4 regions of the Paenibacillus sp. 19GGS1-52 genome follow, and region 1 is predicted to be linked to each of the others. Evidence: riboswitches for the same ligand, from Rfam matches in the RefSeq annotation. Region 1 holds a riboswitch; each other region holds the start of a gene.

Evidence for each region. A riboswitch is a leader RNA that binds a small molecule or an ion and turns the genes downstream of it on or off. The one in region 1 is predicted to bind thiamine pyrophosphate.
Region 2: another riboswitch for thiamine pyrophosphate. It lies ahead of H1230_RS22850 (thiamine phosphate synthase); the one in region 1 lies ahead of H1230_RS19640 (ABC transporter ATP-binding protein).
Region 3: another riboswitch for thiamine pyrophosphate. It lies ahead of thiC (phosphomethylpyrimidine synthase ThiC); the one in region 1 lies ahead of H1230_RS19640 (ABC transporter ATP-binding protein).
Region 4: another riboswitch for thiamine pyrophosphate. It lies ahead of H1230_RS30725 (ABC transporter substrate-binding protein); the one in region 1 lies ahead of H1230_RS19640 (ABC transporter ATP-binding protein).

Annotation. Positions count from the first base shown of each region.
Region 1 is NZ_CP059724.1:4,205,408-4,208,615, reverse strand. It holds gene H1230_RS19650 (ABC transporter substrate-binding protein) at 1-337, opposite strand, end outside; gene H1230_RS19645 (ABC transporter permease) at 334-1,110, opposite strand; gene H1230_RS19640 (ABC transporter ATP-binding protein) at 1,091-1,873, opposite strand; TPP riboswitch at 2,054-2,158, opposite strand; gene H1230_RS19635 (TetR/AcrR family transcriptional regulator) at 2,280-2,927, opposite strand; gene H1230_RS19630 (DHA2 family efflux MFS transporter permease subunit) at 3,120-3,208, shown strand, end outside.
Region 2 is NZ_CP059724.1:4,891,232-4,894,439, reverse strand. It holds gene H1230_RS22860 (NUDIX hydrolase) at 1-158, opposite strand, end outside; gene H1230_RS22855 (SDR family oxidoreductase) at 353-1,222, shown strand; TPP riboswitch at 1,327-1,428, shown strand; gene H1230_RS22850 (thiamine phosphate synthase) at 1,553-2,161, shown strand; gene thiS (sulfur carrier protein ThiS) at 2,169-2,372, shown strand; gene H1230_RS22840 (thiazole synthase) at 2,528-3,208, shown strand, end outside.
Region 3 is NZ_CP059724.1:6,157,941-6,161,148, forward strand. It holds gene thiC (phosphomethylpyrimidine synthase ThiC) at 2-1,819, opposite strand; TPP riboswitch at 2,036-2,142, opposite strand; gene H1230_RS28455 (HEAT repeat domain-containing protein) at 2,194-2,634, opposite strand; gene H1230_RS28460 (6-bladed beta-propeller) at 2,903-3,208, opposite strand, start outside.
Region 4 is NZ_CP059724.1:6,693,148-6,696,355, forward strand. It holds gene H1230_RS30715 (hypothetical protein) at 1-675, shown strand, start outside; gene H1230_RS30720 (Hpt domain-containing protein) at 694-1,053, opposite strand; TPP riboswitch at 1,216-1,327, shown strand; gene H1230_RS30725 (ABC transporter substrate-binding protein) at 1,454-2,521, shown strand; gene H1230_RS30730 (thiamine-binding protein) at 2,559-2,852, shown strand; gene H1230_RS30735 (ABC transporter permease) at 2,849-3,208, shown strand, end outside.

The DNA.
Region 1 (3,208 bases):
TAAGCACTTGGGGCTGGTAGCTGAGGGCCAGATCAATTTGATTCGCGGCAACGAGCTTCAGAGCATCATTGCTGTCGGCGGGCATTTTGATTTCAACGTCCAATCCTTCCTCGGTAAAATATCCATTCTGCTCTGCAGCGTACAGAAACGAATGCACCGCATTGGGATACCAGTCGAGCATTAACGTCAGCTTATGAGGTTGAGTAGATTCACTTGGGGGAGAATTAGCAGTTGCCGGTTCTGATTGTTCATTATTTCCACAGCCACTCAAGAGCAGAACGAGACAGAGGGAAATTACGGGCAGCAACAATTTGTGTGATTTGCGGGAAGAAATCATCGATAAGAGCCTCTTTTCTTAAAAGTAATCTTTTCGAGCAGGGCTATGCCCAGAAACAATGCAATCCCAAGTGCTGAGAGTAGGAATACAGCGGCAAACATCTCGTCACTCTGCATACTCCCCGCCATCCGGCGGCTGTAATAACCAAGTCCTTGGCTGCCGCCAAGCCATTCTCCAATCGTAGCGCCGATAACGCAATAGACGATGGACAGCTTTAGGCCGGAGAAGAAGGAGGGCAGCGCCAGCGGGAGCCCAAGGGTCCTGAGTACTTGCCAGCGAGAGGCGCCCATCGTTAACAGCAGTTCTTCGTAAGCTCGATCACTTTTATGCAGGCCGTCATAGGTAGCGACGACAATCGGGAAAAAGGCGGTCAGGAACACGACAGCAACCTTGCTCCACAGCGTATAACCGAACCACATAATGAAGATAGGTGAGAGGGCAATTAACGGAATCGTCTGACTGATGATCAGAAAGGGATACAGAGCCTTTTGAAGCGGGCGGAACATGTGCATTCCAATGCCCAGCAGTGTGCCGCAGGTAACCGACATCATGAAGCCTAGCAATACCTCTTGAAGTGTTGCCAGCAGATGCTGCCCGAACAATAGTTTACGGTGCGTGAACAGGGCCATCCAGATCGACGTCGGTGCAGGAAGGATGAAAGACGGAATGAAGCCCAGCTGTACCACCAACTCCCAGAGGATCAGTATTAGAAGGACAAGCAAGATGAAGGGACCGTAGTCCGACAGCAGCTTTTTAATAAGTGTGGGTCTCATACAGTCTCCGCTCCAAATCCTCACGCAGGGCAATAAACCGCGGCTCATAGTTCTGCTTGTAATGTCTCGGTCTTGGTAAATCGACAATGAATTCCTGAATTCCACCCGCTAAGCCACCAGTCATCAGATAGATGCGGTCACTGAGCAGCAGGGCTTCTTCAAGATCATGTGTAATGAATAACACCGTCTTATCTAGCTCGCTCCACAACTCCAGCAGCCATTTGTGCATTTCTCGTTTAGTCATAGCGTCAAGGGCACCAAAGGGCTCGTCCAGCAGCATCAGATTTCCTCCGGCAACAAGTGTTCTGAGAAAAGCAACCCGTTGCTTCATACCGCCTGACAGCTCCTGCGGATAAGCATCTTCAAGCTCTGCTAGACCCAAACGCTGCAACATCCCGCGAATCTGAGCGATACTCTCTTTTTTGCTCTGGTCCCGCTTCAGCTTTAGCTCCCAGGGCAAGAGACAGTTGTCCAATACCGTCCGCCAGGGCAATAACAGATCCTGCTGAGGCATGTAAGCGATTTGGCCCAAGCGGGTAGAGTAGGAAACTTCACTGTGAAAGTTAATTTCTCCGCTAGTAGGTTCCAATAAACCAGCAATGATCTTGAATAATGTGCTTTTTCCGCATCCGCTGGCGCCTACCACAGAGATGAACTCTCCCTGATGGATATGCATAGATACTTCCGCGAATACTGAGGACTGTGAAGAATGAGCATAAGCATAGGCCAAATCTCGAATCGTAAGTGTTTCCGTAATGAGCAAACCTCCTAAAAGTTTTATGGAGCATTACCCCCTCTGAGAACCTTCGCAATAAAACTACTTCGAAAGCATGGGCTTAGTTTTATGGAGCCTAGGCTTAAACAAATAAAGGCCCATCCATTTCCATAGAGGAAATGAATGGGCCGAAAGTTCTGTCTGCATAGACTCAAGAATGCATCACATGAAGGTTTCGTTCCACTTCCCTCCGCTGGTATGATCCAGATCAGGTTCCAAGGGTCTAGAGCATAATTGCTCCGTCTCAGTCGAAAGACTCCCCTAGTGAAATTAATAGGTCAATATATTTCTCGAAGAAACGGGTACCGTCCATAAAGGACGGCGAAGCCGTTCTTCTTGATTTGTTTACTAATATATCATATCTTCGCGAGAAGTAAAGAACGGAGGCAGTAAATCAGGGGTTCCGAAGCCCCGTGACGAACAGTGTGATGATCCCCTTTGTGATTTGTTCTTTAGACCGGCCATGAACCTTTTTCTGGAACAAATAGAGATCTGGACTGAGCACGGAAACCAGCGCCGTTGCAACAAACTGGGGATCAATCGGGATGCTCTCGGCTCGTGCGGCAACCTGCTGCAGCAGTTGAAAGAGAATAACATTTAGTCTTTGGAAAAAAGGATGCTCGAACTGAGTAAGCTGTTTTTTGCCGGTGAATTCTGTCTTAATAAGATTCAACAGCTCCGCATGCTGCTCTAGGAAATCCACCACCCGCTCGATGCTGCTCTGTAAACGTTCGAAAGCGGGAAGATCTTCTGAGGTCAACTGTATCTCTTGCTCCATGCCATTCAAAAAGCGTTCGGAGTTGTCTCGCAGTAGTACCGAGCAAATCTCGCCTATATCTGTGAAACGACGGTATAAGGAGGCTTGTCCAATCCCGGCTTTTTTGGCGATTCTATGCATGCTGACGGCTTCCAGACCATTCTCTAGAAATAGCTGGCGAGCGGCATCCAAAATTCGCTCTACGTAAGGATCCTTGGCAGCCTCTTGTGAACTGTTTGCTTGTTTGGGAGGTGAATTTGCATCCCCGTTTATCTTTGTCATCATAGACTCCTTTCAGAAACACATCATATAGTTGCAATAGTTGCAGAAAAGAAGGAGAATTTAATTGACACAGCGGACAATTGTCCGTAAACTAATAAAAAAGACAGCGGACAGTTGTCCGTTCAACTCATTATATAGACAAACCCGCGAAGAGGTCAACATACTCACTGCTGGGACAACAGGAGGAGAAAGAGAATGGAGCAAACGCTGAAGTCGGACGCAGATTTTCGGTTATCAAGTATTTTAGTTCCGTTGCTGGCCATTATTGCTGGTGTATTTATGGT
Region 2 (3,208 bases), 690 kb from region 1:
GCTTCCAAATCTTCTCCGAATTCAATCTTTCCACCGGCACACTCCCAAGTGCCAGCGCCGACATAATCGTCTGCGGCACGCTGAACGAGCAGCATTTTGCCTTCAAACAATATAACTCCCTTTACAGCGACAACGATGTTATGGCTATTTTTTATCATAATTGTTGCTCCTCTTTGGTTTAAATCAAACGCTTAACTAATTATAATTCATACCCTGACCAATAAACCTACTGTTTAATTTTCGTGATACCGTGGTAAAAACATATTGTAAGAAATGTATAAACCAAGACCCTTAAGCCATCCTAAGACGATTCGGCTAATACCCAATTGCAAAGTGAAAGGAGATAGGGAGTATGTCAAGTAACAATCAAACACAGAAAACCTTACCCCCACAGGAGCAGGATCAGCAGCCCGGGATTGAAAGTCAAATGAACCCGCGGCCGAAATACGAGCCGGCAAACTATAAAGCAGCGGGTAAGCTGCTGGGTAAGGCGGCCCTTATTACGGGAGGCGACAGTGGAATCGGACGAGCTGTGGCGGTTCTTTTTGCCAAGGAAGGTGCAGATGTAGTTATATCATATCTCAATGAGCATTCCGATGCGGAGGAAACCAAACGGCAGGTTGAGCAGGAGGGACGGAAATGCGTCCTAATCCCTGGGGATATCGGTGTCGAAGCCTTCTGTCAGGATCTCATCAACCAAACGGTAAAAAGCCTTGGCAAGCTGGATATTCTCATCAACAATGCCGCAGAACAGCATCCACAGGATAAAATTGAGGATATTACCTCAGAGCAGCTGGAACGTACATTCCGGACGAATATTTTTGCCATGTTCTATTTGACCAAAGCAGCAATGCCCCACCTTAAGGAAGGTTCTACAATCATCAATACGACTTCCATTACGGCCTATCGGGGCAGTCCACAGCTGTTGGACTATTCATCCACCAAGGGGGCGATTCTCAGCTTCACACGTTCATTGTCCACGAATCTGGCGGATAAAGGCATACGTGTCAACGCTGTCGCTCCAGGACCTATCTGGACTCCGCTGATCCCTTCAACCTTTGATGCACAAAAGGTCAGTGAGTTCGGTGCAACACAACCCATGAAACGTCCCGGACAACCGGAAGAACTGGCACCGGCATACGTATATTTGGCTTCCGACGATTCGACCTATGTAACCGGCCAGGTTATGCATGTAAACGGCGGGGAAATCGTAAACGGATAAATAATTCCAAGCATGGAACCCTATTAATAGATGTTTCTAAGAGGAATATTATGTTAGTATAATATTCATATTCAATAGTTAATTCAAATAGTAATTTAATATGATGTTGTCACTAGGGGGGCCGCAAGGCTGAGACGGAGAATCATTCCGGACCCTTTGAACCTGATCTGGTTTATACCAGCGGAGGGAAGTGGAGAACGAATGACTGTAATCAGGCTTATAAATCAGCTTATCCTTTACAGATTCCGACTGCCTTCCTTAACGGGAGGCGGTTTTTTTGTGTTTTCTGAGAAATAAGCAGTCTACTAATTAACGGAAGAAGGGCCAGGTATGGTGCAAGGCGAGATCCATTTAATTTCAGATGGCAAGCTCCCTTTAAGGGATTTTATTGAAAAAATGACCGTGCTGCATCCTCTAGCAGATTATATCCATCTACGTGAAAAGCATCTCTCCGCCCGTGAGCTATTGTCAGTGGGTGAGCAACTGCTGCTGGCAGGTATCCCTGCCGCCAAGCTGTTTATTAACGACCGCATCGACGTTGCAGTGACATTGGGCGCTGGTGGTGTGCAGTTGGCTTGGCACAGTCTGAGGCCTGCTGCAGCAAGAGTACTGGGACCTCGCCTGCGTCTGGGGTGCTCAGTTCACTCTTCGGAAGAGGCGTCTGAAGCAGCCCGCCAGGGTGCGGACTATTGCCTGTTCGGTCATGTATATGACACGGCCAGTAAACCGGGACAACGGGGATGTGGGCTGGAGCTTCTGGCGGATGTTGTACGGAATAGTGCCATACCGGTGATTGCCATTGGTGGAATTAAGCCGAGCAATGTGGCCAGGGTGATGGAGCAGGGGGCTGCGGGAATAGCGGTAATGTCCGGCATTTGCGGCGCCGAAGATCCTGTGACTGCTATGAATGCATATCGCACAGCGATGCAAAGGAGGTGAAGGGTGAATGAAACTATGGATCAACGGAACAGCGAGTGAATATTCTGAGGATTATAGAACCATGACCGAGTTACTTAGTCGTTCCGAGTGGTCTGGACGTCTGATTATTGTCGAGTTGAATGGAGCAATAATCAGCAGAGAGGAATATGGAAATGTATGTCTTAACGATGGAGACCGCATTGAACTGGTTCATTTCGTTGGGGGTGGCTGAGGGCAAACAATCAGCGCGATGGTTGGCGCTATCTAGCGTCTTCTGAGTCCGCCAGACTTGATCTGCAACTATGCAGGTTTGATATGTTTATCTCGTTGATCGCATGTTCGAATTCGTTTGTAAGAAATTAGAATTTAATTCAGGAGGCTGATCTCATGTTTGATCCTTTAGTCATTGGAGACACTGTCTTATCCAGTCGGCTGTTCATTGGAACCGGCAAATATAGCCGCAACACACTTATCCCTGAGGTCATTGCCTGCTCTGGCTCAGAGGTGATTACGGTTGCACTCCGCCGGGTAGACCCTGCTGGAGGCACAGAGAATATTATGAATCATATTCCCGAACATATGAAGCTCTTACCCAATACCTCTGGTGCGCGTACGGCCGAGGAAGCTGTGCGTATCGCTCGGCTGGCAAGAGCAGCAGGGCTAGGGAATTGGGTCAAGATCGAAGTCATCAATGACCAGAAATATTTGCTGCCAGATAATCTGGAGACGATTCGGGCGACAGAAATTCTCGCAGCTGAGGGTTTTGTTGTCCTGCCGTATATGAGTCCGGATCTTTCAGTCGCTTTGCGGCTGCGGGATGTGGGTGCCGCCGCCGTGATGCCGCTTGGGTCGCCCATCGGTACCAACCGCGGGCTTAGAACCAAAGAACTGCTGCGCATCCTTATTGAAGAGGTGAATCTTCCGATTATTGTGGATGCCGGCATCGGCAGGCCTTCGGAAGCAGCCGAGGCAATGGAGATGGGGGCAGCAGCAGTACTGCTGAATACAGCCATCGCTACAGCGCGTGATCCGCTGGGGATGGCGGAAGCTTTTCGTGAGGCAGTATCT
Region 3 (3,208 bases), 2.0 Mb from region 1:
TTTATTTATAAATCCTCCCGCCACCCTCCTTAAACTCCGCCGCCTTCTCCCGCATCCCAGCAGCGATAGCCGACCGCCCCAGTTTCTCCCCATGCTCTTGAGCCTGCGTCACTTCCAAATCCTGCCCCACCTCATCCTGCCGCCGTGCCGTGTCCCGGATCTCCTGCGAGATGCGCATGCTGCAGAACTTCGGACCGCACATCGAACAGAAGTGCGCCGTCTTGGCCCCTTCAGCCGGAAGGGTCTCATCGTGATATTCGAGCGCCCGTTCCGGATCTAGCGCCAAATGGAATTGATCGCGCCAGCGGAATTCGAACCGCGCCTTAGAGAGGGCGTTATCCCGATCCTGGGCACCTTTGTGGCCTTTGGCCAAATCAGCGGCATGCGCAGCAATTTTGTAGGTAATGACACCTTCGCGCACATCCTCTTTGTTTGGCAAGCCAAGGTGCTCCTTCGGGGTCACGTAACAAAGCATAGCCGTACCGAACCAACCGATCATCGCCGCTCCAATGGCCGAGGTTATGTGATCGTAGCCAGGGGCAATATCCGTAGTCAGAGGACCCAAGGTGTAAAAAGGCGCTTCATGGCACAGCTCCAGCTGCTTATCCATGTTCTCCTTGATTAGATGCATCGGCACATGGCCCGGGCCTTCTACCATTACCTGAACATCATGCTTCCAGGCAAGTGTTGTTAGTTCCCCAAGAGTCTCCAGTTCAGCAAACTGAGCTTCATCGTTGGCATCGGCAATGGAACCCGGGCGCAGTCCGTCACCCAAGGAGAATGCCACATCGTAAGTCTTCATAATCTCGCAAATATCCTCGAAATGCGTATAAAGAAAGTTCTCCTGATGATGTGCGAGGCACCATGCTGCCATAATGGAGCCACCCCGGGAGACGATGCCCGTCATCCGACCCGCAGTCAGAGGAATATAGCGCAGCAAGACACCAGCATGAATGGTAAAATAGTCCACACCCTGCTCCGCCTGCTCGATCAACGTGTCGCGATAAACCTCCCACGTCAGGTTTTCGGCTTTCCCGTCCACTTTTTCCAGTGCCTGATAGATCGGCACCGTACCGATTGGCACTGGAGAATTGCGCACAATCCATTCCCGTGTCGTATGAATATGGTTGCCAGTCGACAGATCCATAATATTATCCGCGCCCCAGCGCGTGGCCCATCTCATCTTCTCTACCTCCTCTTCAATCGACGAAGAGACAGCAGAGTTTCCGATGTTCGCATTGATCTTCACCAGAAAGTTCCGGCCAATAATCATCGGCTCGCTTTCCGGATGGTTGATATTCGCTGGGATAATAGCGCGGCCACTGGCCACTTCTACTCGCACAAACTCAGGAGTGACATTTTCGCGAATCGCAATATATTCCATCTCCGCAGTAATGACGCCTTGGCGTGCATAATGCAACTGGCTGACATTGTGGCCTTTCCGGGCTCTTAACGGAAGCCGCTCCAACCGTGGAAATACTTCTACAGGGGTTTTACCCCAGGTCTTCCCATTATCCTCCGCTTTAATCCCTCTACCTTCATAGGCTTCCGAATCTCCGCGCGCGGCAATCCAGCATGAACGGTGGGGCAATAATCCCTGGCGAATATCCGTGTACGCTTCGGTGTCGGTATAGGCACCACTCGTATCATAAACACGCAGAGGTGCATTCACTTCTTCTAAAGCGGTCCCCGAGGTATTGCTTAAAGTGATCTCCCGCATGGGGACCCTTATATCCGTCCGCGAACCCTCTACATATACTTTACGACTTGCTGGAAAAGCAGACAGATTCACATTCCCCTTCTTCTCTGAACTCGGCATCTTGATTCCTCCTAAAAGTTTTGTAAAGCATACACTTCACTGTTTTCGCTTCGTACAAAACTACTTCGAAAGCATAGGCTAAGTTTTGTAAAGCATACACTTCACTGTTTTCGCTTCGTACAAAACTTGGTGGTGGTTGTAAACAAGAGCGCAGCAAAAAAGCCGCTCCACAATGGAGCGGCTTTATCTATGAACAGCCAAGAAGGCTATACTTGAAAAAGTCCGACTCCACTTTCCTACGCTGGTATGATCCAGATCAGGTTCAAGGGTCCAGGAATTTAATTTTCCCGTCTCAGCCAATTCAGGCTCCCCTAGTGGGTATCTTATTTAGTTAGTTATTAAACTACAGGTATTGGATTCTTTTGTCAACCTGATTACTTCTTCTCAGCAGTCCACATTTTTGACAACCAGCTGTCAAATTCAGGGCCTTTTTCACCCTCGTAAGCATCGTAAATATCCACTCGCATCTTCTTCAGCTTCTCTTTGAACTCTTCAAACGAATGATCCTGGGGCAGACTCTTCTTGATTCTAATAAGAATCTTGGATACGCCCTTCACCAATTCCGGTTTGTTCTTGGAAGGTGCTTTCACATCCTCGCCAAAAGCCTTGAGTTTCAAGTAAGCAGCTTCTTGTACGGTATAGACAGGATCGCTGGTCATTAAACGTGTCAGGATATCAATGATCTTGGAGTGCTTAGTTTGACCTAGCTCTTCAACAGCAGCGAGACGCGCTCTCCAATCTCCGGAGCGGTTCGCCTCTCTTTTTAATTCTTCATAATTTTCTGGCAATTCATTTACTATTTCTTCGTTACTCAAATGACACAATCCCTTTCTTTGTTCAATCTATTGTAAACAACCGATCAATTCATTCAACACCTTAAGACGAGCCTTAGAACCGATAAGTCAATTTTACAGTACTGTTCTCCATCATTTCAATCTTTTCGGCAAAACAAGTGATAAATTGGAGACATTTTCTTATTCCAGCCTTTGTTATGACAGAAAAAGGGTCTATCCCTTAACAGTTTTTCCGACTGCCGGCAGGATAAACCCTTTTGAAGTGAATTAACTATCGTAAAATGTTGATTTACTTACTCTGCTGCGCCAGCATCTTCAGCAATACGGTTATCGCTTCGGCTCTGGTCGTGTTACCGGCTGGATCGAATTGATTCAGGCCTTTGCCTTCGATTAGGCCCAGTTTCTTCACTGCGGCTACCGCACCCTTCGCCCATGTCGGGATGTTCAAGTCATCAGCAAAATTTGTTACCGCATTGGTCTCAAGCGTAAGCTTCAGCGCACTGGCAATCATCGAAGCCATCTCCGCACGTGTGATCGGGGCATTCGGACGGAAGGTACCGTCCTCATAGCCATGGATGATCCCCGCTCCTATAGC
Region 4 (3,208 bases), 2.5 Mb from region 1:
GCAGATTATATCAACAAGCACTGCTATAACCGCTGGGGCCCGGATACCTATTACGTAACGAATGAACAAACCTTTTGCTGTCTGAGCCGGGCTACTCCCGAGATCGCTACCCACTTGGCTAATCAAATGTACGGGGAATACTATTATGGTTTGTTGCTCAGTATTTTTCATAAAATCGTTCTGCTGAAGCTGGCTAATCTGCACTCTCGTCTTAGTATTACACGCGATTATGACGAAATTGAGGATTTAATCTTTTTGATCACCAAGTTCTCGGCCAAATATTATTTTCTAGAACTCATTTCACAATCCCAAGGTCGGGAGATCTTCATCCAGCTGCGTAAAGTATACGGGAATGATGCCTTGTTCGGAGAAGTGAAGCAAACTCTGGATGACCTGTTTCAATACCAGAATAAGTTCCAGGCCAAACGCCGGGATATGCTGCTGATGATCCTAACCGTATTTACAGTAGTCAGTGGCATTTACGGTATGAACCAGGTCATTGAAGATTTGAAGAACCCTATCGACTGGAGCAAAATGCTGCAATACTCCCCTTTTGAGTATTTGGCCCTCTTCCTGACCTGCAGCGGGATTCTCGTCAGTCTTATCCTTACAATTCGAGAGCTGTGGAACGGAAGCAAGAGCCGCCGTAAAAAAAGATTAAGCCATGAGGAGTAAGCGGCCGTCCACAGTTGTTTACAGCAAACTCTGCAACTGGGAGCAAGCTTCCTTATAAGCTGCACTTACTTCAGGCAACAAGGCTGCCGCTGCCGCAAGGTTGTCCTGTCTGGCATGAAGTTCAATTCCAGCGCAGACGGAGGCCAGATACTGTGCCCCAATGCCCAGACTTCCCGATTTCAGGCTGTGAGCAACTCCGGCGCTTTCGGCAAGATCCTTGTTATCGATCGCTTTCTGCAAGGCTTCTATTCTAAGCGGGGTGTCGCTCGTGAACATGTCCAGCAAGGTGCGCAGCAATTCTGGCTCTCCGTCGCCATCCAATTCCTGAATACCGGAAATGGTCTCTTCATCCAGTACCGGTATGTGAGCGTCCGTCATCCTGATTCCTCCTTTCCCTATTCAGTCTCTGTTTGCCATTCTGTTGTTATATTATATCTCATTAGATCACTTCAAGATATTTCAAATTGGTGGAATGCTGCTGGACAATACAGGAGTGTGCGTCTATAATACACCGTAAGAACGTAGCAACACCCGTGAACTTCATAGAATCAGGGGAGCTGGAATTAGGCCGGCTGAGATTGTATCCCACAAGATACTGACCCTTATACCTGATCTGGATAATGCCAGCGTAGGAATAGCCACTAGTTCGGGTCCCAAGTGACCTCTACTATCTTGCGCCAAACCAGCGTCCCGATCATCGGGGCGCTTTTTGTTATGGGATATTTCGGAATCAATATGAAGCCGGGTCTTTCGTTACCAGATAAAGGAGAGAAGAAACATGGGAGTCAAAAAAGTATTAACGATGGGCCTAAGCTGCCTGCTGATCATCGCCATTGCGGGCTGCGGCAGTAATAATGGGAATTCCGGCAACAATAAGGTGAGTACTACCGGAAATAATGAGGCTGCTCCTGAAGCAACTGCTGTTGCCACGGATGCACCGAAAGAGCTTACCAAGCTTAAGATCGCGCTCGACTGGACACCCAATACAAACCATACCGGTCTATATGTGGCCAAAGATCTTGGATATTACGCTGAAGAAGGTCTGGATGTAGAAATTGTGCAGCCCGGTGCGGCTGGTGCCGACACGATGGTAACCTCCGGTGAAGCAGCGTTTGGCATTGGTGCCCAAGAAAGTCTGACTTTAGCTCGTCTGCAAGGAGTGCCGCTCGTGTCTATCGCCGCTATTATCCAGCATAATACTTCCGGATTTGCCGCACCCAAGGACCGCAACATCAAGTCTCCGAAGGATTTTGAAGGCAAAACCTATGGTGGCTGGGGCTCTCCTGCCGAAGAAGCAGCGATGAAAGCGATCATGGACCCGGAAGGCGGGGATGTGAAAAAGGTTAAACTGGTGAACATCGGGGAAGCCGATTTCTTCACCGCCGTGAAACGTGATATTGATTTTGCCTGGATCTTCTATGCCTGGACCGGCATCGAAGCTGAGCTGCGCGGCGAGCCCATCGATATGCTGTACTTGAAGGATTATGCACCGCAATTGGATTATTACACCCCTGTACTAACTACAAGCGAGAAAGAGATTGCCGATCATCCTGAAATAGTGAAGGCATTCCTGAAGGCTACGTCGAAAGGTTATCAATATGCCATTGATAAGCCTGAAGAAGCGGCCGCCATCCTGAGTAAAGCCGTACCGGATCTAGACCCTAAGCTGGTTCTGGCCAGCCAGAAATGGCTCAGCCCGAAATATCAGGATGATGCTACCCGCTGGGGGGAGCAGAAGGCTGAAGTATGGCAGAATTACGCCGACTGGATGTACGGTCTGAAGCTGCTGGATAAGCCACTGGACGTCGCCAGCACATTTACGAATGATTTTCTACCCGCTGAATAGTGATCGATAAATACAAAATAGAAAGGTTGATATAATCATGGCAAATACTCTATTAAGCATTCAGGTGATCCCCAAGACTCCGAATGGTGAGGATTCCATCCCTTATGTAGATACAGCAATTGAGGTTATTCAGAAATCCGGTGTGAAGCATCAGGTAAATCCGCTGGATACGACGATGGAGGGCGAACTTACAGAGCTTCTGGAGGTTGTGCGTCAGATGCATGAGGCCTTGGTCGCGGCAGGCAGTCCCAGCATCATTTCACAGATCAAGATTGCCCATAACCCGAATGGCATCAGCATGGAGAAGCTAACGGAGAAATATCGGCCGTGAGATCGACCTGGAAGCAAATATGGCCGCCCCTTGTGGCGGTCATATTCTTGTTAACGGGATGGCAGCTGGCGGTCTCCCTATTTCATGTCGAAGCCTGGATTCTGCCTAGTCCCACCGACATCATCCGTGAATTCAATGCTAACGCTTCTGGAATCTGGGTCCATACATTGGCTACGCTGCGGCTGACCCTGATCGGCTTTCCGATCGGTACCGCGGTAGGTCTTATCATCGCACTGCTGCTGCACCTGCTGCCTTGGACCAGACGCGCTTTTTATCCGTTGCTGATTCTCAGCCAGAATGTTCCCTCCATTGCGCTTGCTCCGCTGCTTGTCATCTGGTTCGGCTTCGGCCTGCTG